Regions from separate parts of the Allobosea sp. 10L417 genome, predicted to be linked through region 2. Evidence: riboswitches for the same ligand, from Rfam matches in the RefSeq annotation. Region 2 holds a riboswitch; each other region holds the start of a gene.
The links. Region 2 has a riboswitch for thiamine pyrophosphate ahead of thiO (glycine oxidase ThiO). Riboswitches for the same ligand answer to the same signal wherever they lie in the genome.
Positions count from the first base shown of each region.

Region 1 (9,827 bases), on a different contig from region 2:
GTGACGTTCCTGGTCGTGGTCTCCGTAGGCGGCGCAGGCTCGATCCCAGGGGCGCTTGCCGCTTGCCTGCTGCTCGGCGCCATCGATGTCACCGGGCGCTATCTCATGCCGGAATTTGGCAATTTCTTCTTCTATCTCGCAGTGATCCTGGTGGTCTGTGCCTTTCCGCGCGGCCTGATGGGGCGGGCGCAGTAAGATGACTGACGCCACGCTCCGGCATCCCGGTACGCATCGTTTCCGCACGCTCGGCCGCGATCTCCTTGGCCTCGCCGTCATCGCGCTGGTCGGCCTCGCCGGTTATGTGCTCTTCCCTGACAACCTCGCCTTCCTGACCCGCGTCATCTCGGTTGCGCTGCTCGTGCTCTCGCTCGACCTGATCGTCGGCTATTGCGGCATCGCTTCGCTCGGCCAGGGTGCGCTCTACGGTGCCGGCGCCTATGCCGCCGGTATCGCCTGCGTGCATGGCGTGACCGAGCCCTTCCTGCTCATCCTAATCGGCGCCGCAGCAGGCGCCGTCATGGGGCTGCTCATGGGCACGGTGATGCTACGCGCCCATGGCCTGCCGCAGCTCGTCCTCTCGATCGCCATCGTCCAGCTCCTGCACGAGGCCGCCAACAAGGCCTCCTCGCTGACAGGCGGTAGCGACGGCCTGTCCGGCATGATTCCCGCCCCCCTCTTCGGCATCTTCGAGTTCGACCTTTGGGGCCGCAGCGCCTATCTCTTCGGCCTCGCTTTGCTCGTCATCGTCTTCGCGGCGCTACGCCTCATCACGCGCTCGCCCTTCGGCATGGTCTGCCGTGGCCTCAAGGAAGACCCGCTGCGCATCAGCGCGCTCGGCATCTACGCCTTCCCGGTGCTGCTCAAGATGTTCGTGATCTCCGGCGCGGTCGCCGGCATGGGCGGCGCGCTCGCGGCCATCGCGACGCAGGTCGTCGGGCTCGACAGCGTGAGTTTCGAGATCTCGGCCAACGCGCTCGTCATGCTGGTGCTGGGCGGTATCGGCAACCTCTACGGTGCGCTGATCGGCACCGTGATCTTCATGGCGCTCGAGCATATCGTCGCAGCCATCAACCCCTTCCACTGGATGACGCTGGTCGGCGCCGTGCTGATCGCCATCGTGCTCTTCGCCCCGCGCGGGCTTTCCGGGACGCTGGACGAAATCGCACGCTTGCTGACGCGCAACCGCTGGGGGGCCGGCCGATGAGCGCCGTGTTCGAGGTCTCGCATCTCACGAAGGAGTTCGGCGGGCTCAAGGTTAGCCGCGACATCTCGCTGGCGATGACCGAGGGCGAGCGACTCGCCCTGATCGGCCCGAACGGCGCCGGCAAGACCACCTTCGTCAACCTCGTCACCGGCCGCATCCCGCCGAGCGCAGGCAGCGTCCGCCTCGCCGGCGAGGACATCACGGGCCTGGGCGCCGTGAAACGCGTGCGACGCGGTCTCGTCCGCACCTTCCAGGTGACCCGCCTCTTCCCGGACATGACGCCGGAAGAGCATGTGGTGATGACCATCCTGCAGCGGCTTGGCCGGGCGACGCGCATCTTCGCCCGTTTCCACGGAGCTTCCGAAGCACGCGACGAAGCCGACGAGATCCTCGCCATGCTCGGGCTTGCCGAGGTCGCGCGCCGCAAGGTCGCCACCATTGCCTATGGCCAGCAACGCCTGCTGGAAATCGCGATCGCGCTGGCGCAGCGCCCGAAGGTGCTGCTGCTCGACGAGCCCGCGGCCGGCGTGCCCTCCGCCGATACCCCGCGCATCGAGGAGGCGCTGGCCCGCCTGCCCGCCTCCCTCGCGGTTCTGATGATCGAACACGACATGGACCTCGTCTTCCGCTTCGCCAAGCGGGTGGTAGTGCTCGCTGCCGGCGAACTCATCTTCCAGGGCCTGCCGGCCGATGTCGCCAGGGACCCTAAGGTCCGTGAAGCCTATCTCGGGAACTACGCGCATGCCGGCAGCCACGCTTGACGTCCGCGGCCTGAGCGCCGGCTACGGCCAGACCCATGTGCTGGAGGATGTCTCGTTCTCTGTGCCGGCGGGCGGGCGCCTCTCCATCCTCGGCCGCAACGGCATGGGCAAGACCACGCTGATGGCGAGCCTGATGGGGCTGACCCGCCGCTATGCCGGCAGCATCAGCGTTGGCGGCACGGACATCACCGCACTCGGCACCGCCGCCCGCGCCCATAGCGGCATCGGCCTCGTCCCCCAGACACGCGAGGTATTCAAGGGCCTGACCGTGGAGGAAAACCTCTTCGCCGGGCTGAAGGGCCGCCCGCGCAGCGCGATCGAGGAGGCCTATGCGCTCTTTCCCCGCCTGCAGGAACGCCGCCGCAACCTGGGCTCGCAGCTTTCGGGCGGCGAGCAGCAGATGCTGGCGACGGCCCGCACCATCCTCGGCGAGCCCTCGGTACTCCTGCTCGACGAACCGCTGGAGGGCCTGGCCCCAGTCATCTGCGACATGCTGATGGAAGCCTTCACGCGGCTCGCCGCGAGCGGCGCAATGACAATCCTCTTCGTCGAGCAGCGTCTGGAAAGCGCGCTCGCATTCGCCGAGGACGTCATCATCCTCGAACGCGGACGCATCGTCTGGTCGGGCAAACCCGACGCGCTGCGGAGCGATGCCGCCGTGCTCGAACGCTATGTCGGCGTCGGCGGGCTGCATTGAGCTTCACCGCACCCAAACCTAGCCGTCATCCTCGGGCTTGACCCGAGCATCTCGGAAACCAGCGCCTTCTCGTCACGAGATCCTCGGGTCTGCACTTCGCCCGAGAATGACGGATACCCAAGCCGGCAGACAGCGCCGACTCACACCACCAGATCGAGCGGCGGCACCGGCTCGCCGCGCGAGACGTGCTGCATGTTCGTGAACATCCGCTTCACCACCGGCGCGAAATTGTCGGACGCCATGGCGGCGAGATGCGGCGTGGTCACGAGATTATCGAGGGTGAGCAATTCGCTCTCGGCCGGGAGCGGCTCGATCTCGTAGACATCCATCGCCGCGCCGGCGATCTCCTTCGCCCTGAGCGCCGTGACGAGATCGGCCTCGTTGACGACGCCGCCGCGCGCGACATTGATCAGCACCGCCGTCTTCTTCATCGCCTTCAAGGCCGCCAGATCGATCAGGTCCTTGGTTTCGGGCGTCAGCGGGCAATGCAGCGAGACGACATCCGCCTGCGTCAGGATTTCGGCCAGCGACGCATGCTTTACGCCCAGCGCTGCTTCTTCGGCGGCATCGAGCGGCGTGCGCTTGCTGTAGAGGATGGTGCAGCCGAAGCCCTTCAGCAGCTTCGCGACATTCTTGCCGATCGCCCCGAAGCCGACGATGCCGACCGTCTTGCCCGAGAGCGTATAGGTATCCGACGGCAATTGACCCGTGCGCCAATGGCCCTTCTTAAGCTCAGCATTGCCGTATGCGATGAGGCGCAGGGTCGACAGCATCAACCCGATCGCGAATTCGGAAACGGCCACGGCGTTGGAGCCGGTCGTGCGCGCGACCTGGATGCCCAACTCCTTTGCGGCAGCGATGTCGATGTTGTCGTAGCCGACGCCCCATTTGTGCAGCAGCTTCAGCTTTTTCGCCGCCCGCAGCACATCGGCGGAGACGCCGACCTGCCCGGAAATCGCATAGTCGGCCTCGGCGATGATCTCCTTCATGTGCTCGTCGCCGCGCGCGGTCCCATGCGTCAGCACGAAGCCATCAGGCAGCAGCGCACGCAGCCGGTCGGCCCGCTCGGGGCTGGTCATATCGAGGAGAACGATCGTCTCGGGCATGGAAAGGTCCGGAAATAGGTCAGATGGTGAAGCGTGCGCCGGCACGGGCAAGCCCGCCGGAGATGGCGACCGGCGTGCCATCGGCGCGCCAGCAGGCGGCGCCCGTCAGCGTGCCATCCGGGTTGAAGGCGATGGCATTCATCCCGCCGGCGACGCGCGGCGAACGCAGGATCCTGTGGCCGCGGGCCGCGAGCTCCTGCGCGACCGCTTCGGGGATGGCTTCCTCGAGCTCGAGCACGCCGCCTTCTGTCCAGACGCGCGGCGCCTCGACCGCTTCCTGCAGCGTCATGCGGTGGTCGATCAGGTTCACGATCGCCTGCAGCGCCGACGGGAAGATGCGCAATGCACCCGGCAATCCCAGCGCGAAGGCAAGCTTGCCCTCCTTCAGCGCCATCATCGGCGCCATCGAGGTGAAGACCCGCTTGCCCGGCGCGATCGAGAGCGCGCGGCCGGGATGCGGATCGAAGTTGAACATGTAGTTGTTGGCGATCATCCCGGTGCCCGGAATCTGCACGCAGGCGCCGAACAGCCCGTTGATCGTCTGCGTCGCGCTGACGACATTGCCTTGCGCATCCGCGACGGTGACATGGGTGGTGTCGGCGGATTCACCGCCCGAAAGCCCGGCCGTCCAGCTCTTCGCCCGGCCGATCTCGATCAGGGCGCGCCGCTCGGCCGCATAGCCCTTGTCGATCAGCCTGTTGACCGGCACCTTGACGAAGGCGGGATCAGCCGTCGCCACCGCCCGGTCGGCGAAGGCGATCTTCAGCGCCTCGGCCAACAGATGCACCGCATCCGCCGAGCCGAAGCCGAGCGCACCGATATCGTAACCTTCGAGGATGTTGAGCATCTGCGCGATATGCACGCCCGAGGACGAGGGCGGCGGCGGGCCGATGATCTCATAGCCGCGATAGGAGCCGCGGATCGGCTCGCGCAACTCGATGCGGTAATTCGCGAGATCGGCCTGATCGATCAGCCCGCCATGGGCCGCCATGTAGTCGGTCAGCGCCCGCCCGAGCCGCCCACCATAGAGCGCATCCGGCCCCTCCACCGCAATCAGCTTCAGGCTGGCGGCATAGTCCGGCTGAACCAGCCGCATGCCGGGCTGGAGTGGCTGGCCGCCCGGCAGCAGGAGCGCGGTGAGGCCCGGATCGCGGGCGAGATCGGCGGCGTTGTCGGTGATGCAATTCGAAAGATAGGGCGTGACCACGAAGCCGCGCTCCGCCAGACCGATCGCCGGCTGCAGCACCTCGGCCAGCGGCAGCGTGCCGAAGCGCGCCAGCGCCTCGCACCAGCCCTTGAGCGCGCCCGGCACTGCAACGGCCTTGGCGCCGACCACGTTCTCGCGGTCGCGTGTCTCGCGCTGCCTGCCGATCTCGTCGGACAGGCAGTCATACATGTCCGGAGTCGCGTGGCCCGGCGCGGTCGAGAGATTGTCGATCACGACATGGCGGCCGTCCGCGAGGCGGATATGACTCAGGCCACCGCCGAGAATGCCGACCATCATCGGCTCGGCCACCGTCAGCGCGAACAGCGACGCCACCGCCGCATCGATCGCATTGCCGCCGGCGAGCAGCATCTGCGCGCCCGCCGCCGAGGCGAGCGGATGATTGGTGACGACCATCCCGCGCGAGCCGGTGGCCGGCTTCTTCTCGCAGGTGAAGGAGGCGATGCGGGGCGGCGGCGCGGAAAGGTTCATGGCCGGCACAGAAACGGTTTTGAAGGCCGGCGTCGAGCCTCTTCTTCGGCATGCGCGCCATGTCAGGATTTCGAGTCGGCTCCAACCTGGCCTTGCGCCGGCAACGCTTGACAAGCCATGGCCCGAAGCCCCACCTAAACCCTGTTCCCAGGGGGGCCTCGCTAGGAGGCTGAGATTCCGCCGGCTGGCTCTTGAGACCGGCAACGCGGTGACCCTCCGAACCTGATCCGGATCATACCGGCGTAGGGATGCGGGACATGCGGCCATCCAAGGCCCTGATTCCAGCTTGCGCCCGTGATCCTTTTGCGATCGACGCTCCCGGCTTGGCCGCGAGCGTCCGAACGGAGTGGGCCGCAGTGACGCAAGCCGAGATCATCGAGGCGCTGCTGGCGTTCATCGCGCTTCCCGACGCGTCGGAAGCCGAGTTCGAGGCGATGGCGCTGAAGGTCTTCGCCTATCAGTTCCGCAACAACGAGCCCTACAAGCGCTTCTGCTTGCAGCGCGGCCGCACGCCGCTTTCGGTGAAGCGCTGGCGCGACATCCCGGCCGTGCCGATCACCGCCTTCAAGGACCTGACGCTGAGCTGCAGCCCGCCGGAGGCGTCAAGCCATGTCTTCATGACGAGCGGCACAACACAGGGCGTGCGCGGCCGCAGCTACCACCCGACGCTCGCCGTCTGGAAGCGCTCGATGCTGGTGAATTTCCGCGCGCGTTTCATGCTTGGCCGCGAGCGCATCCGCATGGGCATCCTCTTCCCAGATGAGACGGCGCTGCCGAATTCCTCGCTCGGGCATTATCTCGGGCTCGCCCGGCGCGAATGCGGAACGCCCGATTCCCAGGTCTTCATTGGCGCCGCCGGTCTCGATCTGGATCGTTTACTGCCGGCGCTCGCGCAGGCCGAGGCCAGCGGCGAGCCCTATGCCCTGCTCGGCGCGAGCTATTCCTTCGTGCCACTGATGGATGAGCTCGCGGCACGCGGCCTGCGGTTTGCTCTGCCGGAAGGCAGCCTCATCCTCGACACCGGCGGCTTCAAGGGCCAGTCGCGCGAACTTACGCCGGACGAATTCTATGACGGGCTCGCCGCCGCCTTCGGCGTGCCGCGCTCATCCTGCATCAACATGTACGGCATGACCGAGCTGAGCTCGCAGCTCTACGACGACGGCAATGCGGTCTGCCCGTCGGTGAAATCCGGCCCGCACTGGATCCGCAGCCGCGTCGTCGATCCGCTGAGCGGAGCGGATTTGCCGGAGGGCGAGCGCGGCGTGATCGTCCATCACGACCTCGCCCATTTCAACTGCGTCGCGGCGATCCTGACCGAGGATGCCGGCGAGATCGTGCCGGGAGGCTTCAAGCTGCTCGGCCGTGTCGATGGCGAGGCCTCGAAGGGCTGCTCGGTCGCTGTGGCGGAGTTCCTCGCCGCGGCGCGGGGCTGACGGACGTGATCGAGCATGCGGGCCATCTGCCGGGCCTGAGCCGTGAGGCACTGCGCTGGCGCGAGGTCGGCCACAGCGCCTGGGGCGAGAGCGTCTCGGTCGCGCTGCCGGAACTCGACGAGGCTCAGGCTGCGACGCTCTGCGAGCATGTGCGCAACAATGCCCGCGCCCGGCTGAAGCGGATGGACACGGCGCGCATCGTCGCGGCGATCGACGCCGCCGTCGCGCGCCTGCTCGACCGACAGCACCCGCTACGGCGCAAGGCCGAGCACCTTCTACCGATCGTCACCGGCTATGACCGCGAGACGGTCCGGCTCGGCCTGACCGGCTATCTCAAGACCTTCCGGCGCCCGCAGCTCCTGCGCTTCCTGGCCGAGGATTTCGCCAATCCCGCCATGCTCGACGGCTTCCAGCCGACGGCCAAGGGCGGTTACCTGCGCGCCCATGGCCCAGAGCTCCTGCTGCATGTCTGGGCCGGCAACGTCCCGGCGCTCTCGCTCTGGAGCCTGATCTGCGGATTGCTGGTCAAGGCCGGCAGCGTCGGCAAGCTCGCTTCGGCCGAGCCGCTGACGGCCGGTTGGTTCGCGGGCCTCCTCGCCGAAATCGACCCGGAACTCGGCGAATGCCTCGCCATCGTCTGGTGGAAGGGCGGCAAAGCGGCTGCCGAACCGGCGTTCCTGCGCGCGGCCGACACCGTCATGGCCTATGGCGGCAACGACACGCTCGCGGCACTGCGTGCGAAACTGCCGATCACGACCCGCTTCCTGCCGCATGGCCACAAGATCGGCTTCGGCGTGATCGCGCGCGAAGCGCTCGACAGCCGCAAGGCTCCGGCCCTGGCCCGGCTCGCCGCCCATGACGTCGCACGCTACGAGCAGCAGGGCTGCTATTCGCCGCAAATGCTCTTCGTCGAGCGCGGTGGACGCGTCAGCCCCGCCGAATTCGCGCGCTACGTCGCGCACGAACTCGCCGCCCTCGCCTCCCGCCACCCCCGCCGCGCGCTTTCGCAAGGCGAAGCCTCTTCCATCGCCGCATGGCGCGGCGCACAGGAGATGCGCGCGCTGGAAGGCACTGCGGAACTCCTCGGCGAGCCCAGCGATGGCTGGAGCGTGGTTCATGTCGATGCGCCGGAAGCCCTGAACCCGACCGGCCTGAACCGCACGCTCGAGCTGGTCTCGGTCGAAAGCCTCGATGACGTCCCCGCCCTCGTCGCGCCCTATCGCAGCTTCCTGCAAACGGCGGGCGCCGCCGCAGCCCCCGAGAGGCTGTTCCGGCTCGCGGAGCAATTGGGCGAAGTCGGCATCAGCCGCATCGCCCCGCTGGGCCGGATGACCGCACCGGAAGCCGGCTGGCATCATGACGGGCGCTTCAGCCTGCTCGACCTCGCCACCTTCACCGAGATCGAGCAATCGACGGAAGCGGCGGCAGAGGGGTTCGCGCCCTATGTCGACTGACCCTGCCATGTCCGATTTCGTCACAATCAAACAGGTCCGCTATCGTTATGGCGCGGCAGGTTCCGCGGTCGTCGACGGCGTCGACTGGGCGATCCCGCGCGGCGAGATCCATTGCCTGCTGGGTCGCAGCGGCTGCGGCAAGACCACGCTGCTGAAGCTCGCGGCCGGCCTGCTCATGCCGAGCGAAGGCGCCATCCGCATCGGCGGCGAGGCGCTGCATGGCCCGAGCGCCCGCGCCGGTTTCGTCTTCCAGGCCCCGACGCTGCTCGACTGGCTGAGCGCCCTCGACAACGTGCTGCTGCCGATTTCGCTGAAGCGCCGGCCGACGGGAGCCGACCGTGACGCGGCACTCGATTTGCTTGCCCGCATCGGTCTGGTGGATTTCGCCGCGCGCCGGCCCTCCGAACTCTCGGGCGGCCAGCAGAGCCGCGTCGCTGTCGCCCGTGCGCTGGTCGACAATCCCGATCTGCTGCTGCTCGACGAACCCTTCGCCGCGCTCGACGCACTGACGCGCGAGGAATTGCAGGATGACCTGCTGCGGCTCTGCGCACTCAACGGCACCACCGCGCTCTTCGTCACCCATGACATCGGCGAGGCCGTCTATCTCGGCGACAAGGTCGCGGTGATGGCCGCTGGCAGCCTGACCCATGCGCGCCGCATCGAGTTGCCCCGCCCGCGCCACCGCGACATGCGCTACGCTCCCGGATTCGCCGCCTCCTGCCATGAGCTGCGCGACGCCATGGATGGCGAGGCGACGGCCGCAACGAGCCGGAGGCCGGCTGCATGACCGCGCGCCTGCCCTCCCTCCTGCTGCTGCTCGCCCTGCTCGGGGGCTGGGAGATCTGGTGCCGGCTCGGCGGCTTGTCGGCGCTCGTCCTCCCGCCCCCCTCCGCCGTGCTCGCGACGCTCTGGAGCGAGATCGCCACCGGCCGGCTCTGGCCTCATCTTGCCGTCACGGCCGCGGAGATGGCGCTCGGCCTTGGCATCGGCGCCGTCATCGGGCTCGGTGTCGGCATCATTCTGGCGGAAGTGCCGGCGCTCAGCCGCCTGCTGCGCCCCTATGTGCTGGCGAGCCAGCTCGTGCCCAAGCTCGCGCTCGGGCCCCTCTTCATCATCTGGTTCGGCTTCGGCATGACGCCGACGATCGTCATCACCGCGCTGATCTGCTTCTTCCCGCTAATGGAGAACACGCTGACCGGCGTGAGCGAGGTCGATCCGGCCAAGCGCGAACTCTTCCGCATGCTCCGCGCGAGCCGCCTCCAGACCCTGCTGCGCCTCAAGCTGCCCGCTGCCCTTCCCGTCATCATGGCGGGCCTGCGCGTCGCTGTCGTGCTCGCGCTTGTCGGCGCCGTGGTCGGCGAGTTCATCGGCGGGCGCACCGGCTTGGGCGCCTCGATCATCGCCGCGCAGAGCGTGATGGATTCGAGCCTGATCTTCGCGCTCTTCATCGTCATCACCGCGCTGGGCATGCTGCTC
Region 1 is NZ_JBFTJP010000004.1:66,080-75,906, forward strand. Features, by position in the region: gene AC1DE3_RS12670 (branched-chain amino acid ABC transporter permease) at 1-195, shown strand, start outside; gene AC1DE3_RS12675 (branched-chain amino acid ABC transporter permease) at 197-1,204, shown strand; gene AC1DE3_RS12680 (ABC transporter ATP-binding protein) at 1,201-1,965, shown strand; gene AC1DE3_RS12685 (ABC transporter ATP-binding protein) at 1,946-2,662, shown strand; gene AC1DE3_RS12690 (2-hydroxyacid dehydrogenase) at 2,803-3,768, opposite strand; gene ggt (gamma-glutamyltransferase) at 3,788-5,464, opposite strand; TPP riboswitch at 5,604-5,731, shown strand; gene AC1DE3_RS12700 (LuxE/PaaK family acyltransferase) at 5,821-6,897, shown strand; gene AC1DE3_RS12705 (acyl-CoA reductase) at 6,903-8,351, shown strand; gene AC1DE3_RS12710 (ABC transporter ATP-binding protein) at 8,359-9,138, shown strand; gene AC1DE3_RS12715 (ABC transporter permease) at 9,135-9,827, shown strand, end outside.
Region 1: linked by a shared signal. The riboswitch ahead of AC1DE3_RS12700 (LuxE/PaaK family acyltransferase) and the one ahead of thiO (glycine oxidase ThiO) in region 2 are both predicted to bind thiamine pyrophosphate.

Region 2 (9,827 bases):
GATGACGAGGTTGGCGGCGAGCACGATGATCGCGATCGCGGCGCCCAGCGGCCAGTTCAGCTCGGACATGTATTCGTCATAGACCAGCGTCGCCGCCATCTTGAGGCGCCGGCCGCCGAGCAGGCCGGGAATGGCGAAGGCGCTGGCCGAGAGACCAAAAACGATCAGGCTGCCGGAGAGCATGCCGAGCGAGACCTGCGGCAGCACGATCCGGCGCAGCGCCGTGAAGCGCGAGGCGCCGAGGCTCCAGGCCGCGGCCTCGACCATCGGGTCGAGCTTCTGCAGAGACGTCCAGACCGGGATGACCATGAACGGCAGCATGACGTGGACGAGCGCGATCACGATCGCGGTCTCGGTGTAGAGCAGCCGGACGGGATTCAGGCCCAGCGACTGTAGCGCCTGGTTCAGCAGGCCGGCGGAACCGAGCAGCATGCTCCAGCCGAAGGCGCGGACCACCACCGAGACGAGCAGTGGGCCGATGATGACGAGCAGGAAGATCGAGCGCCAGGGATCGCCCATGCGCGCCAACACATAGGCCTCGGGTGCGCCGATCACGGCGCAGATCAGCGTCGTCAGCGCAGCCAGGCGAAGCGTGCGCCAGAAGATCGTGAGGTAATAATCGTCGGATGCGACGGTCAGGTAATGCTTGAGGGTGAAGCTGTCCTGGATGCCCGTGGTGTGATCATAGGCATGGAAGGACAGGATCACAGTCAGGATGAGCGGCAGGACCACCAATCCGAGGAACAGCAGCGTCGCCGGCGAGACGAGCAGCCATGGTGCCAGACCGCGCTGCCCGGTCATGCCGCCGCTCCCGCAGTCGCGACGACGGCACTGTCCGGCTGCCAGTGGAGCGCAACGCTTTCGCCTTCGCCAGCCGGCTCGCCACCCTGGTTCGGCGCCGAGACCAGGATCGGCCCGACCGGCGTCTCGACATTGAGGAGCCAATAGCTGCCGAGGAAGAAGCGGCTGGTGACCCTCCCGTCCAATAAACCCTGGCCGGCCGGCTTGAGCAGGATCTTCTCGGGCCGCAGCGTCAGGATAGCCGCAGAACCATCGGGCAGGCTCGCCGCCTCGCTGGGCAGCGCGACGCCGCCGGCCTCGGCCCTGCCCGCGCGCCAGACCGCATCGATGCGGTTCATCTTGCCGACGAAGGAGGAGATGAAGGCCGTCGCCGGGCGCTCGTAGAGGCGATAGGGCGCGTCGATCTGCGTCATGCGCCCCTGCTCCATCACCACGACGCGGTCGCTGATCGAGAGCGCCTCGGCCTGGTCGTGCGTGACCATGATCGTGGTCGTGCCGACGCTGCGCTGGATGCGGCGCAATTCGAACTGCATCTCCTCGCGCAACTTGGCATCGAGATTGGAGAGCGGCTCGTCGAGCAGCAGCACCGGCGGCTCGATGACGAGCGCGCGGGCGATGGCGACGCGCTGGCGCTGGCCGCCCGAGAGCTGACGCGGATAGCGCTCGGCAAAAGGCGCGAGATGGACGAGGCCGAGGATCTCCTTGACGCGCCGGTCGCGCTCGGCCTTGGCGACCTTGCGCATCTCCAAGCCGAAGGCGACGTTCTCAGCCACCGTCATATGCGGAAAGAGCGCATAGCTCTGGAAGACGATTCCGAGACCGCGGCGGCTCGGCTTCTCGCGGGTGATGTCGCGTCCGTCGAGGGTGATCGCGCCCTTGGTCGGCTCGACCAGCCCCGCGATCATCTGCAGCGTCGTCGTCTTGCCACAGCCGGAAGGGCCAAGCAGCGAGACGAACTCGCCCTTGGCGACGCTGAGATCGACATCCCTGACGGCGGTGAAGTCGCCGAAGACCTTGCTCAGCGATTGCAGCGTCAGGAAGCCCATGAACACCTCGATCGGCAGGCTTTCCGTTCGCCGGAAAAGCCGGACTGCGATGGCTCCAAGCAAAGGGAGACGACACAAATTCGTCAATCTTCAATTCCGCATTAGAGAATTTATGTTGACAAAATTTCTCTATGTAGAATTTTTATTGCTCCATGTCTCATCTGATTTTCTCAAATGCAAGCTGTCGACGAACCCGTTTCCTCGCTTCGCCGCGCGCTGGGGCTGTTGCGCATCCTGTCGAAGGGCGCTGGCGACGGCATGCGGCTGAAGGACATCGCGGAGGCTGCCGGCTGCGGCCAGCCGACGGCGCATCGCGCGCTGCGCGACCTGATGGCGGAGGGCTTCGTCGAACAGGCGGCGGGCGGCAAGCGCTACCGGCTCGCGCTCGATTTCTTCGTGATCGCCGCCCGCGCCGGACAGGCCGGTGGCCTGCGCGAGCTCGCCCGGCCCGCGCTGCTGCGGCTCTCGGCGACGCTGAGCGACACGATCTTCCTGCTCGTCCGCAACGGCTATGACGCGGTTTGCCTCGACCGGATCGAGGGCCCCTTCCCGATCCGCTCCTTCACCGGGGACATCGGAGGCAAGGTGCCGCTCGGCATCGGCCAGGGCAGCCTCGCCATGCTGGCCCATCTGCCGGAGGACGAGCGCGAGGCAGTGATCCGCTTCAACATGCCCCGCCTGCTCGATCGCGGCTTCTTCGATGAGGCCGCGTTGCGGAACGCCATCGCGACGGCCCGTGCGCAAGGCTCGGTCAATCTCAACACCGGCCTCATCCCTGGCATGGCCGGCGTTGCCGTGCCGGTCTTCGATGCGCGGGGGCGCGTCGTCGCGGCGCTCAGCGTCGGCACCCTCGCCGAGCGGCTGCGCGAGGACCGGCTGCCGAACGTCATCGCCATGCTACGCAGCGAGGCGGAGGCGCTGGGCGCCAAGCTCAATCCCTTCGACGTCGCACTGCGCTATCCCTCACGCAGCCTGAGCACGCTGGCGGGCTGACGGCGCCGGGCCGCCATGCGGCTTTCAGGCTTGCATCGCGGCGATGGAAGCGGGATGTCGGGGCGAACTCCTCTCGGATGGTAGCCTGTCATGACCCAGACCAAGCCCGCCCCCCGCATCGCCATCACCTATTGTTCGATGTGCAACTGGATGCTGCGCTCGGCCTGGCTCGGCCAGGAGCTGCTCTCGACCTTCGGGCAGGACCTCGGCGAGGTTGCGTTGATCCCGCGCACCGGCGGGATCTTCCAGATTCATTACGACGGCGAATTGATCTGGGACCGCAAGGCCGATGGCGGCTTCCCGGATTCCAAGGTGCTGAAGCAGCGCGTGCGCGACCGGCTCGACCCCGAGCGCAGCCTCGGCCATGTCGACGGCCACACGATGTCGGCGGAGGCGGAGAGCTGAAGCGCTGCCTCGCCGTCATGGTCGGGCCTGACCCAACCATCTCGGACACCAGCGCCTTCTTGTCATGCGATTCTCGGGTCTGCGGTTCGCTCCGCCCGAGAATGACGCCTGTCAGGCGAGGCGCCCGCGCGTCGCCGCGACCCAGGCCTTCAGGCGCCCCTCGGGATCGGCATTCAGCGTGATGTCGGTCACAGCTGCGACGATGTCGGCGCCGGCCTCGAAGACCCCAGGCGCGCGCTCCAGCGAGATGCCGCCGATGCCGACCAGCGGCAGATCGCCGATACGGCGCTTCCATTCGCCCAGCCGCTCCAGCCCCTGCGGGCCGAAGCGCATCTGCTTCAGAATCGTCGGATAAACCGGACCGAGCGCGACATAATCGGGCTTTGCCGCCAGCGCGCGTTCCAGCTCGGGCTCGTCATGGCTGCTGATGCCGAGCCTGAGCCCCGCCTTACGGATCGCATCGAGATCGGCCTCGTCGAGATCCTCCTGGCCGAGATGGATGAAGTCGCAGCCCTCGGCGATGGCGAGCTTCCAGTAATCGTTGACGACAAGCACGCAGCCGGCCGCGGCGCAGAGCGTCTTCGCCCGCGCGATCTCGCGTGCGACTTCGATCTCGGAACGATCCTTGACGCGCAGTTGCACCAGCTTGACGCCGAGCGGCAGCATCCGCTCCAGCCAGTCGGCGCTTTCGAAGATGGGGTAGAACGGATCGAGCTTCATGCGAGAGCAGACTTTCAGGCCAGGAAGGCTTTGCCCATGACGGGGGTGGAAGGAGCGGCCATGTCGCGCGCTTCGATCGGCTGCGCGGCGAAGGACTGGCGGCCGGCACGGATGGCAAGCGCGAAAGCCTCTGCCATCGCGGCCGGATCGCCCGCCTTCGCGACGGCGGTGTTGAGCAGGATGCCGTCATAGCCCATCTCCATCGCCTGCGCGGCGTGGGAGGGCAGGCCGATGCCGGCATCGACGACGAGCGGAATGTCGGGGAAGTGCTGGCGCATGCTGCGCAGGCCGTAGGGGTTGTTGAGTCCCCTGCCCGATCCGATCGGCGCGCCCCAGGGCATCAGCACCTCGCAGCCGGCATCGAGGAGGCGCCCGCCGACGACGAGGTCCTCCGTGGTGTAGGGAAAGACCTTGAAACCGTCATCGGCAAGGATGCGGGCCGCCTGGACCAGCGCGATCACGTCCGGCTGCAGCGTGTCGTCCTCGCCGATCACCTCGAGCTTGATCCAGTCGGTCCCGAAGACCTCGCGCGCCATCTGCGCGGTGGTGACGGCTTCCTTGACGGTGTGGCAGCCCGCCGTATTCGGCAGCACCCTGACGCCGAGCTCGCGGATCAGCGCCCAGAAGGCCTGACCGGCACCGCCGGCCGATTCCCGGCGCAGCGAGACGGTGACGACCTCGGCGCCCGAGCGCTTCACCGCCTCGGCCAGGATGGCGGGCGACGGATATTGCGCCGTGCCGAGGAAAAGCGGGTTCTGCGGCGCGAAGCCATAGAAGGATGCCATCTCAGCCTCCCTGCATCGGTGCGACGATCTCGATGCGGTCGCCCTCGCTCAAGGCGACGTCAGCCCGCTTGCGCGCCGCCACGAAGTCTCCATTCACCGCCGTCGCAACGATGCGGTCGGCAAAGCCGAGCTCGGCCAGCGCCTCGGCCAGCGTCTTCGCCGCGATCTCCTGCGGCGCGCCGTTAAGCAGCAAGGTCATGCAGCATCTCCGGTGTTGCTTGCGGGTTCAGCACGGCCTCCGCCGCCATCCGCGCCATGGCGGGGCTGAGCAGGAAACCGTGGCGATAGAGCCCGTTGACATGGATCACGCGGCCGCGGCGCGTCAGCCGCGGCAGGTTGTCGGGAAAGGCCGGGCGGGCATCGGTGCCGATCTCGACGACCTCCGCTTCGCCGAAGGCGGGATGCAGCGCATAGGCCGCGCCGAGCAGCTCCAGCATGGCGCGGGCGGAGATGCGGCTGCGCTCGCTGCTCTCGATCATCGTCGCGCCAACCATGAAGAGGCCGTCTGCGCGGGGCACGATATAGAGCGGGATGCGCGGATGCAGCAGCCGGACGGGCCGCGACAGCTGGATCTCGTCGCTCCGGAGGAGCAGCATCTCGCCCTTGACTCCGCGCAAATCGGGCAGGACATCGCGCGCCGCCAGCCCGCGGCAGTCGAGGACGATATCGGCATCGAGATCGGCCGGCTCGACCGTACTGCCGAAATGAAGGGCGGCCCCATTTGCGACGAGGCGTTCGGCCAGGGCTGCTATGGCTTGGCGCGGATCGAGATGCGCCTCGGCGGAGAAGAACAGGCCGCGCGAGAAGCGGCCGGCGAGATCGGGCTCCAGCCCGGCGATGGCCTCGCTGTCGATCTCCTCGAAATGGTCGGTGCGCTGACCGAAGCGGCGCAGCTCCGAACGGTCCCGGCTCGGCGCAACCACGAGCGTGCCGTTGCGAGCGACGCCGCCGGCATGGCGCTCCCACCAATCGGCCGCCTGCTGCCCGAGCCGAATCACCGGTTCTTCGGCGCTCTCGCCCTCGCACCAGGGCGCGAGCATGCCGCCGGCATACCAGGAACAGGCTTCGGCGCCGATACGCGGGCCGCGTTCATGCAGGACGACCTGCACACCCCGCGCCAGCAACTCGGTGGCACAGGCCAGACCGACGACGCCAGCGCCGACCACAGCGGCTGTCAGGACTGAGTGAGGACGTTCTGGCGTCATGCTTTCCCTGCTTCCGGGAAGGCAGCGGCCTGAGGCGCGAGCGAGGTGTCTGCGAGCCGAAGACCGTTCCCTTCGCCGGCATTACCCGGATCAGGTGCGATGGGTTGGCGCGAGCCACGCCTCTCAGCCTTTCGGCACCCCAACGGACAGCGTCAATTTAATGGCAGCGCCGCCGGGGAGCAAGCGGAGCCGGCGCAAGGCTCCGTTGCGGCGGCCTCGCACCTCCCGACCACGCCCTTCGCACGGGAGTGATCGGGAGGTGCGCCCGCGCGAATACACAGGTCGCGCGAAGGAAGTTGTCGGCGAGACTTGTCAAAGGCCTCTGCAATCGGGCATAGAGCCTCTCGCCGGAGACGTGGCCGAGAGGCTGAAGGCACTCGTTTGCTAAATGAGCATACCCCACAAGGGTATCGAGGGTTCGAATCCCTCCGTCTCCGCCATTTCCCCTAAGCCCTTGAGTGTCCTGAAAAAGCGTTGTTCCCCAACGGCTTTTCACATACCTCTGCTACAAATCTTGCTACAAAATCGCTCTGGCAGAGGGCACGATGGCCGGCAAAATCAGGAACCTGCTCCCCCGGAATGGCCGATACTATGCTCGGCTAACGGTGCCCGCTCCGCTTCGCCCGATCGTAGGTAAGCGGGAACTGACTGAGCCCTTGGGGGCCGACCGCACCGTCGCGATTCGCCTGCTCTCTTCTGCGATCCATCGCATGCAGATGGAACTTGATCAGGCCCGCGACCGCGTGACAGCCCTCAACCCTGCCGCACCGTCCCGCCGCCGCCCCATGAGCGTTCGGCAGATGGCCCTCGCCCACTATGGCCGGGAGCTTGAACAGGACGATGCGGCCCGGAGCCTGCCGACCGGCTATGATCCGGCACACGCGGCGATGTTCCGCCCGACCTACTTTTACGCGCTTAAGAGGGCGGCGAGCGGTGGCGCTGAAGATGACGAGCTTGCCGCCCTAATCCAATGGGCCGTTGACGAGTTCGCGAATGATGGCAGCCCCGTTCCGGTCAAGGGCACCGAGGAATGGCGAACGCTCGCGCGGATGCTCGCCGGCGTGAAAGCCGAGACGATCGAAAACCAGAACCGGCGCGACCGTGGCGAGCCGGATGGTCCTGCCAAGCATCCAATGCTGATCCCGGCGACGGAACTCCCCTCGACTGTCGCCGAGGCGAAGCCGGCCTATCGGATCACCCGGCAGGACGTGCTGGCCTACAAGAACGCCCTGCTCGAAACCTCTGCGAACTATACGAAGCGCTTCCCCGACAAGACGCTCCCCGAAGCGATCCGGTCGAACAAGGCTCGCAAGGAGCCCTTCCCGACGCTCAACGCCACAACCATCAATGACAAGTGGCTATCCCGGCTCAGCGCCATGCTGACGTGGTGCGTCAACAACAGCGTCATTCCCGACACCCCCGCGAAGGGCGTCCGCGTCGATCAGAGCAATCGCGATCCTGACGAGGACCGCGACTATTTTCGCGAAGCCGACCTCCAGAAGATACTCGCCGCGCCCCTGTTCGATCCGTCGCCGAAGCTAACTGAAAAGCGTTGGGCGATGCTCATCGCGCTCTATAGCGGCATGCGCACATCGGAAAATTATATAGGATATTATACCTATTATAGGCTTTCGATCTTGATGAACTGACATTCATGTGTCAGAATCTTCGCCGTTGAGTTGGTGAAGGTCGAGTTGTGTTCCGCGAGTTAGTCGGCAGCGTAAAGAAGTCGCTTCGTTTCGGATTTGAGAGGAAGTCGATTCCCCTTTCTGATCCCGTCGTGGCTGAGCTATTCGGCGCGCTGCCGACTGCTTCTGGTGTTTCGGTTACTGCGCATACCGCCCTCAAGGTTCCCGCAGTTCTTCAGGCCGTGCGCCTGATTGCCGAAACTGTCGGCTCGCTTCCTTGCAAGCTCTATCGAGACGCTAACGGCAGCAAGGAGGCTGCAAAGGATCACACCGGCAACCGCCTCGCGCACAACCGCGTCAATGGCGTTGCGGATCACGTAGACGATGCCGCTCACCACGCGCCGGTCATCCACCCGTGGCACGCCATGCGAGAGCGGAAAATACGCCTCCATCTGCGCCATCTGACGCTCGCACAGCAGAAAAAAATCATCCATCACAGCATCCTCCCGGACACCGTGAATCACAGATCGATCCAAATTGGCAGGTCCTGAGCCTAGATTGCCCGGTTCTCCGCCAGATCATCGGAGTCTGCGATCAGGCGATCTGGCGATTCAGCGTACCGTCTTCTTGTCCCGATTTTCCCGGGAACCGCAATCCGCGTCTGCGACGCACGGCGCTGCGGCGGTGCACATTTGACCTGTCTCATATGGATGCTCCGGAAAATCGCTCGAGGCGGACGCTCCGTACCGGCTGCCAGGTCTCGATGATGCGCCTTCGGTCCTGCGCGGTGTCGAGCGGCAGGCTCAACCCGGCGGGATAGGCTGCGTAGCGCCCGCACCGAGCGACCTTTGAACCATGACGCTGTCGGACCATTTGCCATAGCGATAGGCGACCGCCGGCAGCAGGCCGACGCGGGCGAAGCCGAAGCGCTCGTGCAGCGTCAACGACGCCGTGTTCTCGGCGTCGATATAGCCGATCATCTGGCGGAACCCGGCGGCGGCGCAGGCGTCGATAAGGGCCTGCATCAGCAGCCGCCCGACGCCGCGGCCGAGATGTTCGTGATGGACGTAGATCGAATGCTTCACCGTGAAGCGGTAGGCCGGGCGTTTGCGAAACAGCACGACATAGGCATAGCCGACGACGTCGCCGCCCCGCGTCGCCACCAGATGCGGCAGCCGGCGGTTGCGCAGGTTCTTGCGCCGGTCGCGCAGATCGTCGGGCTCCGGCGTGCCGGTATCCTCGACGCCGGCCTCGATGCCGCGGCGGATATGCCGGCGATAGATCGCCAGCATCGGCTCGACATCGGTATCGCGCGACGGGCGGATGAGGATGGGGAGGTCGCTCTCCATGGTTTGTCGCGACCTCAGCCCTGGGCCTGCTCGCTGACGACATAGGTGTGGAGGCGCACCTGGCCGGCGGCATCGACCTCGCGATAGATGCCCTGAATCTCGACATCGAAGCCGGGAAAGGCGTTGAAGCTCGCCTCGAACATCTTGAGGTAGTCGATCATCGGCTTGGCCCGCGCGCAAAGCCTTTCGCCCGGGACGATGGTGGCGATGCCCGGCGGATAGACGACGAAAGGCGTCACCGCGATGCGGTTTTCGATGGCCCCGATCGGCAGGTAGTCGACATCGTTGCGCACAAGGCAGCGCGCCGCGTCATGCGGCGACATCGCCATCTCCGGCAGATGCTCGGGCGAGAACTGCCGGTTCTGCAGCCCGCTGACGTCATGGTCGCGGAAGAAGCGGTGCATCTCGCCGCAGAGATCGCGCAGCCGCACGCCGGCATAGCGGCCCGGCCGGCGGCGGGAGAACTCGGGGATGGCCTCCTCGAGCAGCGCGTTGTCGTCATGCAGCTTCTTGAAGGCGACGAGACCGCTGATCAGCGTGCCGGCCTTGCTCGCCTCGACGCCCGGCGTCAGCAGAAAGAGGAGCGAATTCAGGTCGTTCTTCTCGGCGACGATCCGGTTCTCGCGCAGGAACTGCGCGACGACCGGTGCGGGAATGCCGTGCTCGGCATAGGTCCCGCTCTCGCGGTCGAAGCCAGGCGTCAACAGGGTCAGCTTGTTGGGGTCGGTCATGGCGAAGCCCGACTCCATCCGCGTGAAGCCGTGCCAACTCGCATGGGGCGCGAGCTGCCAATAGGCCGGATTGCTTGCGAGCTGGTCGGTCGCGACCATTTCCCAGGCGACATCATGGACGGCGCCCTCGCGCGAGGCGTCGGCGATGCTGACCCGATCCGGCA
Region 2 is NZ_JBFTJP010000002.1:386,720-396,546, reverse strand. Features, by position in the region: gene AC1DE3_RS08090 (ABC transporter permease) at 1-801, opposite strand, end outside; gene AC1DE3_RS08085 (ABC transporter ATP-binding protein) at 798-1,847, opposite strand; gene AC1DE3_RS08080 (IclR family transcriptional regulator) at 2,022-2,840, shown strand; gene AC1DE3_RS08075 (Rdx family protein) at 2,931-3,245, shown strand; gene AC1DE3_RS08070 (thiamine phosphate synthase) at 3,357-3,965, opposite strand; gene AC1DE3_RS08065 (thiazole synthase) at 3,980-4,750, opposite strand; gene thiS (sulfur carrier protein ThiS) at 4,752-4,949, opposite strand; gene thiO (glycine oxidase ThiO) at 4,933-5,928, opposite strand; TPP riboswitch at 6,006-6,107, opposite strand; tRNA gene AC1DE3_RS08050 (tRNA-Ser) at 6,305-6,395, shown strand; gene AC1DE3_RS08045 (DUF6538 domain-containing protein) at 6,501-7,604, shown strand; gene AC1DE3_RS08040 (hypothetical protein) at 7,745-8,077, opposite strand; gene AC1DE3_RS08035 (GNAT family N-acetyltransferase) at 8,387-8,932, opposite strand; gene AC1DE3_RS08030 (Orn/Lys/Arg family decarboxylase) at 8,947-9,827, opposite strand, start outside.

Region 3 (9,827 bases), on a different contig from region 2:
CGCGCGGCGGCCCTGCTGTGCCCCCCTCTGCTGCGCCGCCTCAGGCTCGTCCTCCAGCGCCTGCTCCGCAGCCAGGTGCGGTTCCCTCGGCTCCCGGAGGGCAGCCGCGTCCGCCCGGAGCTCCACCTTCCGCTGCTCCCGGCACACCCGCTCAGCCCGGCGCCGGCGCGCCGCCCTCCGCGGTTCCGCGCGGTGGGCCGGCTGTTCCGCCGTCTGCGGCTCCGTCCCAGCGCCCGCTGGGCGCAGCGCCGCAGCCCGGCGCCGCTCCCGGCGCTCCGGCGCAGCCGGGCGTTACAGCTCCGTCTCCGCCGGCCGGCGCAGTTCCGGCACAGCCGCTGCGCCCGGCAATACCTCCGGCCACGGCTCCGATCGCTCCGGCTCCGACCCAACCCGGCGCCGCGTCTCCGACGCCGCCCCCGGGCACGCCGCCCGCGGGGCTGGCGCCCGCTCAGCCCGCACGCCCCGCTCCGGGCGTGCCTCCGGCAGCCGCTCCTGGGGTGCCGGCTCCGGCGCAGCCCGGTGTCGCACCGACGCAGCCCGGCACGGCTCCCGCGCAGCCGCCGTCTGGCGGGGTCTTCCCCAGCCAGCCGCCGCAGCGCGAAGGCCGTCGCGGCGGCATCTCGCCGGGTGTGGCCGGTGCGATCGGCCTCGGTGTCGGCGCGATCGGCGGCATCATGGCCGTTCAGGGAGCGCAGCGCTTCGACGACATCCGGGCGCGGCGCGAGGAACGGCGCGAGGGTGACGTTACCGTCATCCGCGAGCCCGGCCGCACCATCATCCGCGACGATGACGGCCGGGCCATCATCCGCCGCGATGAGGACCAGCGCTTCCGCGATCTCGGCTGGCAAGGCCGTTCCGAGCGCCGCGACGGCGAGATGCGGACCGTGTTCGAGCGGCCCGACGGCACGCGCATCGTCACCGTCACCGACGAGGAGGGCCGGCTGATCCGCCGCACCCGCATCGATCGCGACGACCGCGAGGTGGTGATCATCGACAATACCCTGCGCGATCGCCCGGGGCGCTTCGCCGACGATATCGTCGTGCTGCCGCCGCCGCCGCTGCCGATCCCGCGCGAGCGCTATATCGTCGATGCCGACCAGGCCGACGAGGCGTTGATCTACGAGACGATCATGGCGCCGCCGATCGCCGCGATCCCGCGCCGTTACACGCTGGACGAGGTCCGCTATTCGCCGGATCTGCGCGCCCGCATGCGCAGCGTCGATATCGACACGATCAACTTCGAGACCGGCTCCTGGCAGGTCACGCCCGACCAGGCGCAGCGCCTCGCAGTGATCGCGGATTCGATCCGGCGCGTGCTGCAAGGCTCGCCGAACGAGGTCTTCCTCGTCGAGGGCCACACCGACGCGGTTGGTGCCGATGTCGACAATCTCTCGCTCTCGGATCGCAGGGCCCAGTCGGTCGGGGAGATCCTGACGCGCGACTTCCAGATCCCGCCGGAAAACCTGACCACCCAGGGCTATGGCGAGCAGTATCTGAAGGTGCAGACGCAAGGGGCATCCCGCGAAAACCGGCGTGTGACGCTGCGGCGCATCACGCCGCTGCTGACCGGCCAGAACCGCTGACCTCTCGAACGGGGCTGCCCGTTGAGCAGCCCCGTTCGCTGTGGGGGTGTGGGGAACCCCGCACCCCCACAGCGGTTTCTCTTCCGGAGGAGGCGCTGATGGGAGATGCAGCCATGAAGATGTCCGCTCTGGCGATGGCAGGTCTGGTGCTTGCCGGTTCGTTCGCGCCGTTTCCGACATGGGCTCAGAATGCTCCGCCTGCCGAGAAACAGCCTGCTCCAGGCGTGCCGGTGGCGCCGCGTGCGGATGAGGCCGTGCGGCCGCCGGCAGGGGAACGCGGTATGCGGCCTCGCGCCGACAGGCGTGAGCAGCGCTATGACAGGGCGCAGGCTGGTCCGCCGCAGCCGAGTCGCGACCCGCCGATGCGCGCTCGGTGCCGTCGATCATCAGGCCCTGAAGGTCGTTCAGGATTTGGCAAGGCGGGCGCATTAGCGTCGCCGGCATGAGCGACGCAGCCTCCGTTTCCCGCAGCATCGTCACGATGCAGGCCGCCTCGACGCAGCAGGCGCTGTCGGTCGAGATGCTCAAGCAGAACGCGCAGGCTGACCAAAGCCTCGTCACCATGCTCCAGCAGAGCGTCGAGCAGACGCAGGCGACGCTCCCGGCCGGTCAGGGCGGCCTCGTCGACCGCACCGCCTGATCTCCTTTCCCCAGCTTCGATCGTTTGTCGCTGAGGCCGTTGCCAAGCGACTTCTCTGCGCCTAACCTCGCCTCTGTTCCGAGGGGTGCCCGCAAGGGCTGAGATGGCTTCCGAAGCCGAACCCGTCGAACCTGATCCGGGTCATACCGGCGGAGGGACTGGAACGCGTGCACAGGGCCGAGCCTTGTCCGCAGACAGCGACTGTACCGCTTTCAAACCCGGATCTCCTGACCTGTCGCAAGGAGGAGATCCTCATGAATGCCCACGCAAAACCCCAGAAGAACAGCGTCAAGACCGCGCCGCAAAGCGTGACGACCGGCCCGATCATCGGCTCGCGCAAAATCTATGTCGCCGCGCCCGAGCATCCCGAGATGCGCGTGCCCTTCCGCGAGGTCGTGCTGACGACCGATGCCGAGCCGCCGGTGCGCATCTACGACCCGTCCGGCCCCTATACCGAGACCGACGCCAGGATCGACCTGAATGCCGGCCTGACGCAGCCGCGCCGCGCTTGGCTCGATGCCCGCGGCTTCCAGACCGTGCCCGGCCGCGCCGTCACCGCCGCCGATAACGGCCATATCAGCGAAGCGCAGCTCGTGCCGGCCTGCCCGGCCGAGCGCCCGATCCTCGAGGCGAAGCCCGGCCAGATGGCGACGCAATACGAGTTCGCCAAGGCCGGCATCGTCACGCCCGAGATGATCTATGTCGCCCATCGCGAGAATCTCGGCCGCGCCGCCATGATGGAAGGCGCCAGGGAGCGCCATGCCGACGGCGAGAGCTTCGGCGCTGTCGTTCCGGAATTCGTCACGCCCGAATTCGTCCGCGAGGAGATCGCGCGCGGCCGGGCCATCATCCCGGCCAACATCAACCACCCCGAGCTGGAGCCGATGGCGATCGGCCGCAACTTCCTGGTCAAGATCAACGCCAATATCGGCAATTCGGCCGTGACTTCGGGTGCCGCCGAGGAGGTCGAGAAGCTGGTCTGGGCGATCCGCTGGGGTGCCGACACGGTGATGGACCTCTCCACCGGCCGCAACATCCACAACATCCGCTCCTGGATACTCAGAAATTCGCCGGTGCCGATCGGCACGGTGCCGATCTATCAGGCGCTGGAGAAGGTCGGCGGCGATCCGATCAAGCTCGACTGGGAGGTGTTCAAGGACACCCTCATCGAGCAGGCGGAGCAGGGCGTCGACTACTTCACCATCCATGCCGGCGTTCGCCTTCCCTATGTCCCGCTGACGGCCAGCCGTGTGACCGGCATCGTCTCGCGCGGCGGCTCGATCATGGCGCGCTGGTGCCTGGCGCATCACAAGGAAAGCTTCCTCTACGAGCGCTTCGACGAGATCTGCGACATCATGCGCAAATACGACGTCTCGTTCTCGCTCGGTGACGGCCTGCGTCCGGGCTCGATCGCCGACGCCAATGACCGCGCCCAGTTCGCCGAGCTGGAGACGCTGGGCGAGCTGACTCAGGTCGCCTGGAAGAAGGGCTGCCAGGTCATGATCGAGGGCCCCGGCCATGTGCCGATGCACAAGATCAAGGAGAATATGGACAAGCAGCTGCGCGAATGCGGCGAGGCGCCCTTCTACACGCTCGGACCGCTGACCACCGACATCGCGCCGGGTTATGACCACATCACCTCTGGCATCGGCGCGGCGATGATCGGCTGGTATGGCTGCGCTATGCTCTGCTACGTCACGCCCAAGGAGCATCTCGGCTTGCCGAACCGTGACGACGTCAAGACCGGCGTCATCACCTATCGCATCGCCGCCCATGCCGCCGATCTCGCCAAGGGCCACCCGGCGGCGAAGATCAGGGACGACGCGGTCTCCCGCGCCCGCTTCGACTTCCGCTGGGAGGACCAGTTCAACCTGGCGCTCGACCCCGACACGGCGCGCGAGTTCCACGACGAGACGCTGCCGAAGGATGCCCACAAGGTCGCGCATTTCTGCTCGATGTGCGGGCCGAAATTCTGCTCGATGAAGATCACGCAGGACCTGCGCGCTGAGGTTCTCGCGATGAGCGACAATGAGAGGGCAAGTCTCGAGGCCATGGCTGCTGAAGGCATGGCGGCGAAGTCGAAGGAATTCCTCGACAAGGGTGGCAGCATCTATCTACCTGCGGCCGAATGAGCGGCATGAACGACAGCCTCGACGCGGCCAAGGTCGCGTCGATCCTCGCGCGGGTGTCCGAGCGCCGCCCGCGCATCCATTGCCTGACCAATACCGTAGCGCAGAACGTCACCGCCAACATGCTGCTCGCCTTCGGGGCCGTGCCCTCGATGGCTGGTCATCCCGAGGAGGTTGCGGCGGTCGCGGCCGGGGCAAGCGCGATCCTGATCAATCTGGGCACGATCAGCCCTGAGGGCGAGCGCGCGATCCCGAAGCTCGTCGCTGTGGCGCGCGAACGCGGCATTCCGCTGGTGCTCGACCCGGTCTTCGTCGAGCTGTCGCCCCTGCGGCTGCGGCTGGCCGAGGACGTTTTGCGGCTGCCGGGCGTCGTCGTGCGTGGCAACGCCGCCGAGATGGCGGCCTTGGCCTGGCTGCTGGAGCGCTCCCCCGGCGTCACGCGCGCGACGACAGGGGCTGTCGACGCGATCGACGGTCCTTCCGGCAAGCTCTCCGTGGCCTTCGGGCATCCGCTGATGAGCCGGGTAACCGGACTGGGCTGCGCTTCAAGCGCGCTGGTGGCTGCCTGCCTCGCGGTCGAGCCCGATCCCGTGATTGCAGCGGCTGCGGCGCTGACGGCCTACGGCATCGCGGGCGAAATCGCAGCCGAGCGTTGCCATGGCCCCGGCAGCTTTGCCGTCGAACTGATCGATGCGGTCGCTGGCCTCGAGGCCGGAATGCTGCAAGCACGTATGGCGCGAATGTCACACATGAAAGACATGATGTAGCCGGGATTCACCGCCGCCCGCAGGCATCCTAGGGTCGCATGGCTGATTCGCCCGGCTGGCGACGGCCGCGCCGGGGGGCAACAGACAACATGATGCGTAACGAAGCCTGCGGGCAATCGCACAGGCCCTTTCGGCTTGTCGCCCTGATGGCCCTTGGTCTGGCCGCCGGCTGCGTCGGGCTGCCGGAGGATGTCCGGGCGGCCGAGAACGGCACGGGCTTCTATCTGCTCGGCGGCCGTGGCGCGATGGCTGGCTATCTGCCGCCTCCCGGGGTCTATTTCGAGAGCGACACCTACAGCTACGACGCCAAGCTCGACGCCCGGAAGTCATTGCCTTCCGGCGGTCGCTTCGTTGCCGGTGTGCGGAGTCAGGCACGGGCCGATTTCCTGAGCGGAACGTGGGTGACGCCCTGGGAACTCGCCGGGGGCAATCTCGCCTTCGGGGCCACTCTGCCTGTCGGCCGCGTCCGGGTCGCGGCCGGTGTCGAATACGATTCGCCGCAAACGAACCGCCTTGTCGGCTCCAATTTGCGCGACAAGGCCACGATGGTCGGCGATCCCGTATTCTCGACGATTCTCGGCTGGCATGCCGGCAAGTTCCATTGGAATGCAACCGTCATGGTGAACGCGCCTGCGGGCGAGTACCGCAACGGGGAACTGGCCAATCTTGCCTTTCACCGCTGGGCCACGGATCTGTCCGGCGCCCTCACCTGGTTCGATCCGGAAACCGGCATCGATCTCTCAGGCATCGCCGGGGTGACGTTCAACGGCACTAATCCGGCCACGGACTACCGGACGGGCACCGAGTTTCACTTGGAATGGGCCGCCTCGAAAGCGTTGACCAGCGCGCTTTCCGCCGGAGTGATCGGCTATCACTATCAGCAGGTCACCGGTGACAGCGGAGCGGGCGCGCAGCTCGGTGCCTATAAGGGCCGCGTGACCGCGCTCGGCGGCACGCTGGCCTATAATTTCACGATTGGAAAGACGCCGATCTCTACCCGCATCAAGGTTCTGCGCGAGTTCGCCGTCGAGAACCGCGCGCGCGGAACCGTCGGCCTGCTCACGGTCTCGTTGCCGCTGACGACCTCTCCCTGACGCAAAAAGAAGCCCGCGTGATGCGGGCTTGGTTCTCTCGGTCCTTGGGTGGCCCGGAGAAGAAAATGCCCGCTCTCGAAGGGGAGAGCGGGCAGCTTCGGCATTACGGCTTCGCGAACTGAAGAGCCGGAGGCACCGGGTTCGGCTTGAACGGCGCGACCTGAAGTGCCTTGGCGTCGAGGTCGAAGCTGGTCAGGTCGACCATGCGCAGGACCTGATCCTGATAGCTTTTGATATAGTACTTCTTGGCCCTGAGATCCGCGACCGAAGTCCACTGGGTATATTCGAGCTCCCCGCCCTTCGCCGCCGAGTTGATGAAGCCGACCGGGATGTCGAAATTGTTCATGATGTGCTCGACGAGACGAACGGTCTGGGGGCCGTCGGGAGCCTGCTTCGCCGAGGCGACGTAGCCGAGCGCGCGGATGAAGCGCGAGGGCGGCGTCGGGTCGCCGGGAATCCCGAGCAGGCCGGAGCCTTGCCCGAAGGGCTCGAAGGTCTTGCCGCCGATCTTCAGCGGATCGGCCGCGACGGGCGAAATCTTGACGTAGTTGCGGATGTTGTTGAGGTGCCAGTCGAAGGTCGGGGAGTTCGTCAGAACGCCCATCGGGTTGTCATAGACCTTCAGTTTGCCGTCCACCGGCTCGATCACGATCGAGGCGCCCGTCGCATCGTGGATCGGGAAGTGGAATGGCAGCGTGAAATTCACGATCGGCGCCGGAAGGTCGACGATCACGGCCTTGTTGAGCGCTTCCTTGACCTCAGCGACGGTAGCGAAGTTCGACAGGACCCAGCTCAGGAATTCCCAGGGCGCGAGCGCGGTGTTCGGGTCGGCTTGCGCCACGGGCGTGTAGCCCACGAAATCCGGGAAATACAGGGCGCCGCCAGCGAGTCCCTTCTCGTTCATGCCGTCGGAGACGAAAGGCTGGCCGAAGCTCATCACGCCGACGAATGCATAGCGCGTGTTCCACTTGGGAGCCGGCATGTTGGCGGGGCGGGTGCCGACGAAGGCGTAGTTCCGCGGGACGACGACGACGTCGGACGGTGTCTGGAGCGCGTATTCGAGCGTGCGGCCGTAAACCGGCGTGCCGTCGGCCGCAATCATCAGAATATTCGTGCAGGCCTGAGCCGGCGCGGCGCTGGCGAGCAGGCCGGCGAGCAGGGCCGACAGGCCTTTTCTCGCGAAACCCCAATTCATAAGACGCATTCTATCCCCCAAAGCGGTGTGCCCGGGCTTGGTACGCGGTCACTCACGCAGCAATCGTAAAGAAGCGCGCTGCCTTCTGGGGGCCGGAAGGAGAGCCGGAAAAATTGGTGAATGGAGCCCTAACAGGCGACGAACCCGGCGCCGCCGGCAAGGGCCAGGCCGACTTTCTACTGCGTCGGGGCGAGCGACAGCGGTGCCGGCTTCGGCGTTGCCGGACGCGGCTTCGGCTTGGGGGCGGGCTTGGACTCGGTGCCAAGGCCGAGCCGCACGCGCAGCGCGGCGGCGCGGGCTTCCGTGATCCGGGCCGCACAGAAGCCCATCTGACCCTCGCGCTGGAAATCGCGGCAGATGGTTTCGCGCTCGGAGGAGAAACCCGCCTGCTCGCGGGCGATCGAGCGCTGCTCGACGGCGTCAGACTTGGCCGTCAGGGTCCGGTACCCCTCGCGGACGGCGCGCTCGGCGGTGCCGCGCGCCCGCTCGATCTCCCTTGCCTGCGCGGCGATCGTTCGGGCGTCCGGGCCCCACAGGCCACGCGGATCGATCCGGCACTGGGCCGCCTCGACGACGCAAGGTTCGGTGGGCTCCACGACGAGGACGGCGCCGTCGAGGACGTCGAAGACGATCGGGCAGATCGGCGCCTCCAGCCGGTAGCGGGGCACGCCGGCCGGCCGTCCCAGCGCCGTGACCGGGACGGGCGCGTCGCCGAAGGAAACAGAGCAGGGCTCGACCAGATTGACTGGCTGGAAGCCGTCGAGGCCGAGCTTCATCCCGAAGCCGTTGGCGGTTTTCGTGAAGGTCGCTTCGCCGTGATGGCCGTTGCGGTGAAGGATCTTTCCGAGGATTGCCTCCTCGGTCGGGATCTTGATCGCGGGCATGCTCGGTGGTCGCGGTGCTGCCGGCGCGCCGGGCGCAGAGGGAGCACCCTGCTGCGTGCCGGGAGCATTGAATGGCTGTGCGCCCGGCAATTGCAGGGGCTGCGCCTGCGCGAGCGCCGTCATCGCGGCCGAGATAGCCACCAGCATAGGGGCGATGCGCGTCGATCGGCTCATGGTGTCCATGCGCAAACGGAACGGCCTTCCTGCATGAAGGCGGGCGCAATTCCGCGCAAGGGCCGCAAGGACACAGTCGCTGCGGAAAGCGCCGGCGCAGCCCAAAACCCCACGATCCCCGCTTCTTAATCGGCTCGCCTGTCTTGCAAGGGCGGGAACACCCTCACTATATACGCGCCCAAGGGGCGGTTTAACCACCGTCAAACGTGGAATGCCGGAGCGTTCGCCGCTGAAGCGGGGGCGACCCGGTCCATGGGCCGGCAGGCGGCGTGAATGCGTCGCAGGCCGGCGATCTGCTCAATCGAAAGGGATCCCATCCATGGGTAAAGTCATTGGTATCGACCTCGGCACGACCAACAGCTGCGTTGCAGTGATGGAAGGCACCACGCCGAAGGTCATCGAGAATTCCGAGGGCGCGCGCACCACGCCCTCCATCGTCGCCATCACGGATGATGGCGAGCGCCTTGTCGGCCAGCCTGCCAAGCGCCAGGCCGTCACCAATCCGGAGCGTACCTTCTTCGCGATCAAGCGCCTCATCGGCCGTACCTACGACGATCCGATGACGCAGAAGGACCTGAAGCTCGTTCCCTACAAGATCACCAAGGCCTCGAACGGGGACGCTTGGGTGTCCGCCGACGGCAAGGAATATTCGCCGTCGCAGATCTCGGCCTTCACGCTCACCAAGATGAAGGAGACGGCGGAGGCCTATCTCGGCCAGCCCGTCACCCAGGCCGTCATCACGGTTCCCGCTTATTTCAACGACGCCCAGCGCCAGGCCACCAAAGATGCCGGCAAGATTGCCGGCCTTGAGGTGCTCCGAATCATCAACGAGCCGACGGCGGCTGCGCTCGCCTACGGGCTTGAGAAGAAGTCCGCCGGCACCATCGCGGTCTATGACCTCGGCGGCGGCACCTTCGACGTCTCGATCCTCGAGATCGGCGACGGCGTCTTCGAGGTGAAGTCGACCAACGGCGACACCTTCCTCGGCGGCGAGGACTTCGACATGCGCCTCGTCGAATATCTCGCGGACGAGTTCAAGCGCGAGCAGGGCATCGACCTGAAGAAGGACAAGCTCGCTCTCCAGCGCCTGAAGGAAGCGGCCGAGAAGGCCAAGATCGAGCTCTCGACCACCGCCCAGACCGAGATCAACCTGCCCTACATCACGGCGGATGCTTCCGGTCCGAAGCACCTCGCCATCAAGCTGTCGCGCGCCAAGTTCGAGAGCCTGGTCGACGATCTCATCCAGCGCACCATCGAGCCCTGCAAGAAGGCGCTCAAGGATGCCGGCCTCTCGGCGGGCCAGATCGACGAGGTCGTTCTCGTCGGCGGCATGACCCGCATGCCGAAGGTGCAGGAGGTCG
Region 3 is NZ_JBFTJP010000014.1:116,053-125,879, reverse strand. Features, by position in the region: gene AC1DE3_RS25625 (OmpA family protein) at 498-1,583, shown strand; gene AC1DE3_RS25620 (hypothetical protein) at 2,026-2,223, shown strand; TPP riboswitch at 2,295-2,399, shown strand; gene thiC (phosphomethylpyrimidine synthase ThiC) at 2,478-4,355, shown strand; gene AC1DE3_RS25610 (hydroxyethylthiazole kinase) at 4,361-5,119, shown strand; gene AC1DE3_RS25605 (SphA family protein) at 5,266-6,213, shown strand; gene AC1DE3_RS25600 (linear amide C-N hydrolase) at 6,317-7,408, opposite strand; gene AC1DE3_RS25595 (hypothetical protein) at 7,585-8,292, opposite strand; gene dnaK (molecular chaperone DnaK) at 8,786-9,827, shown strand, end outside.
Region 3: linked by a shared signal. The riboswitch ahead of thiC (phosphomethylpyrimidine synthase ThiC) and the one ahead of thiO (glycine oxidase ThiO) in region 2 are both predicted to bind thiamine pyrophosphate.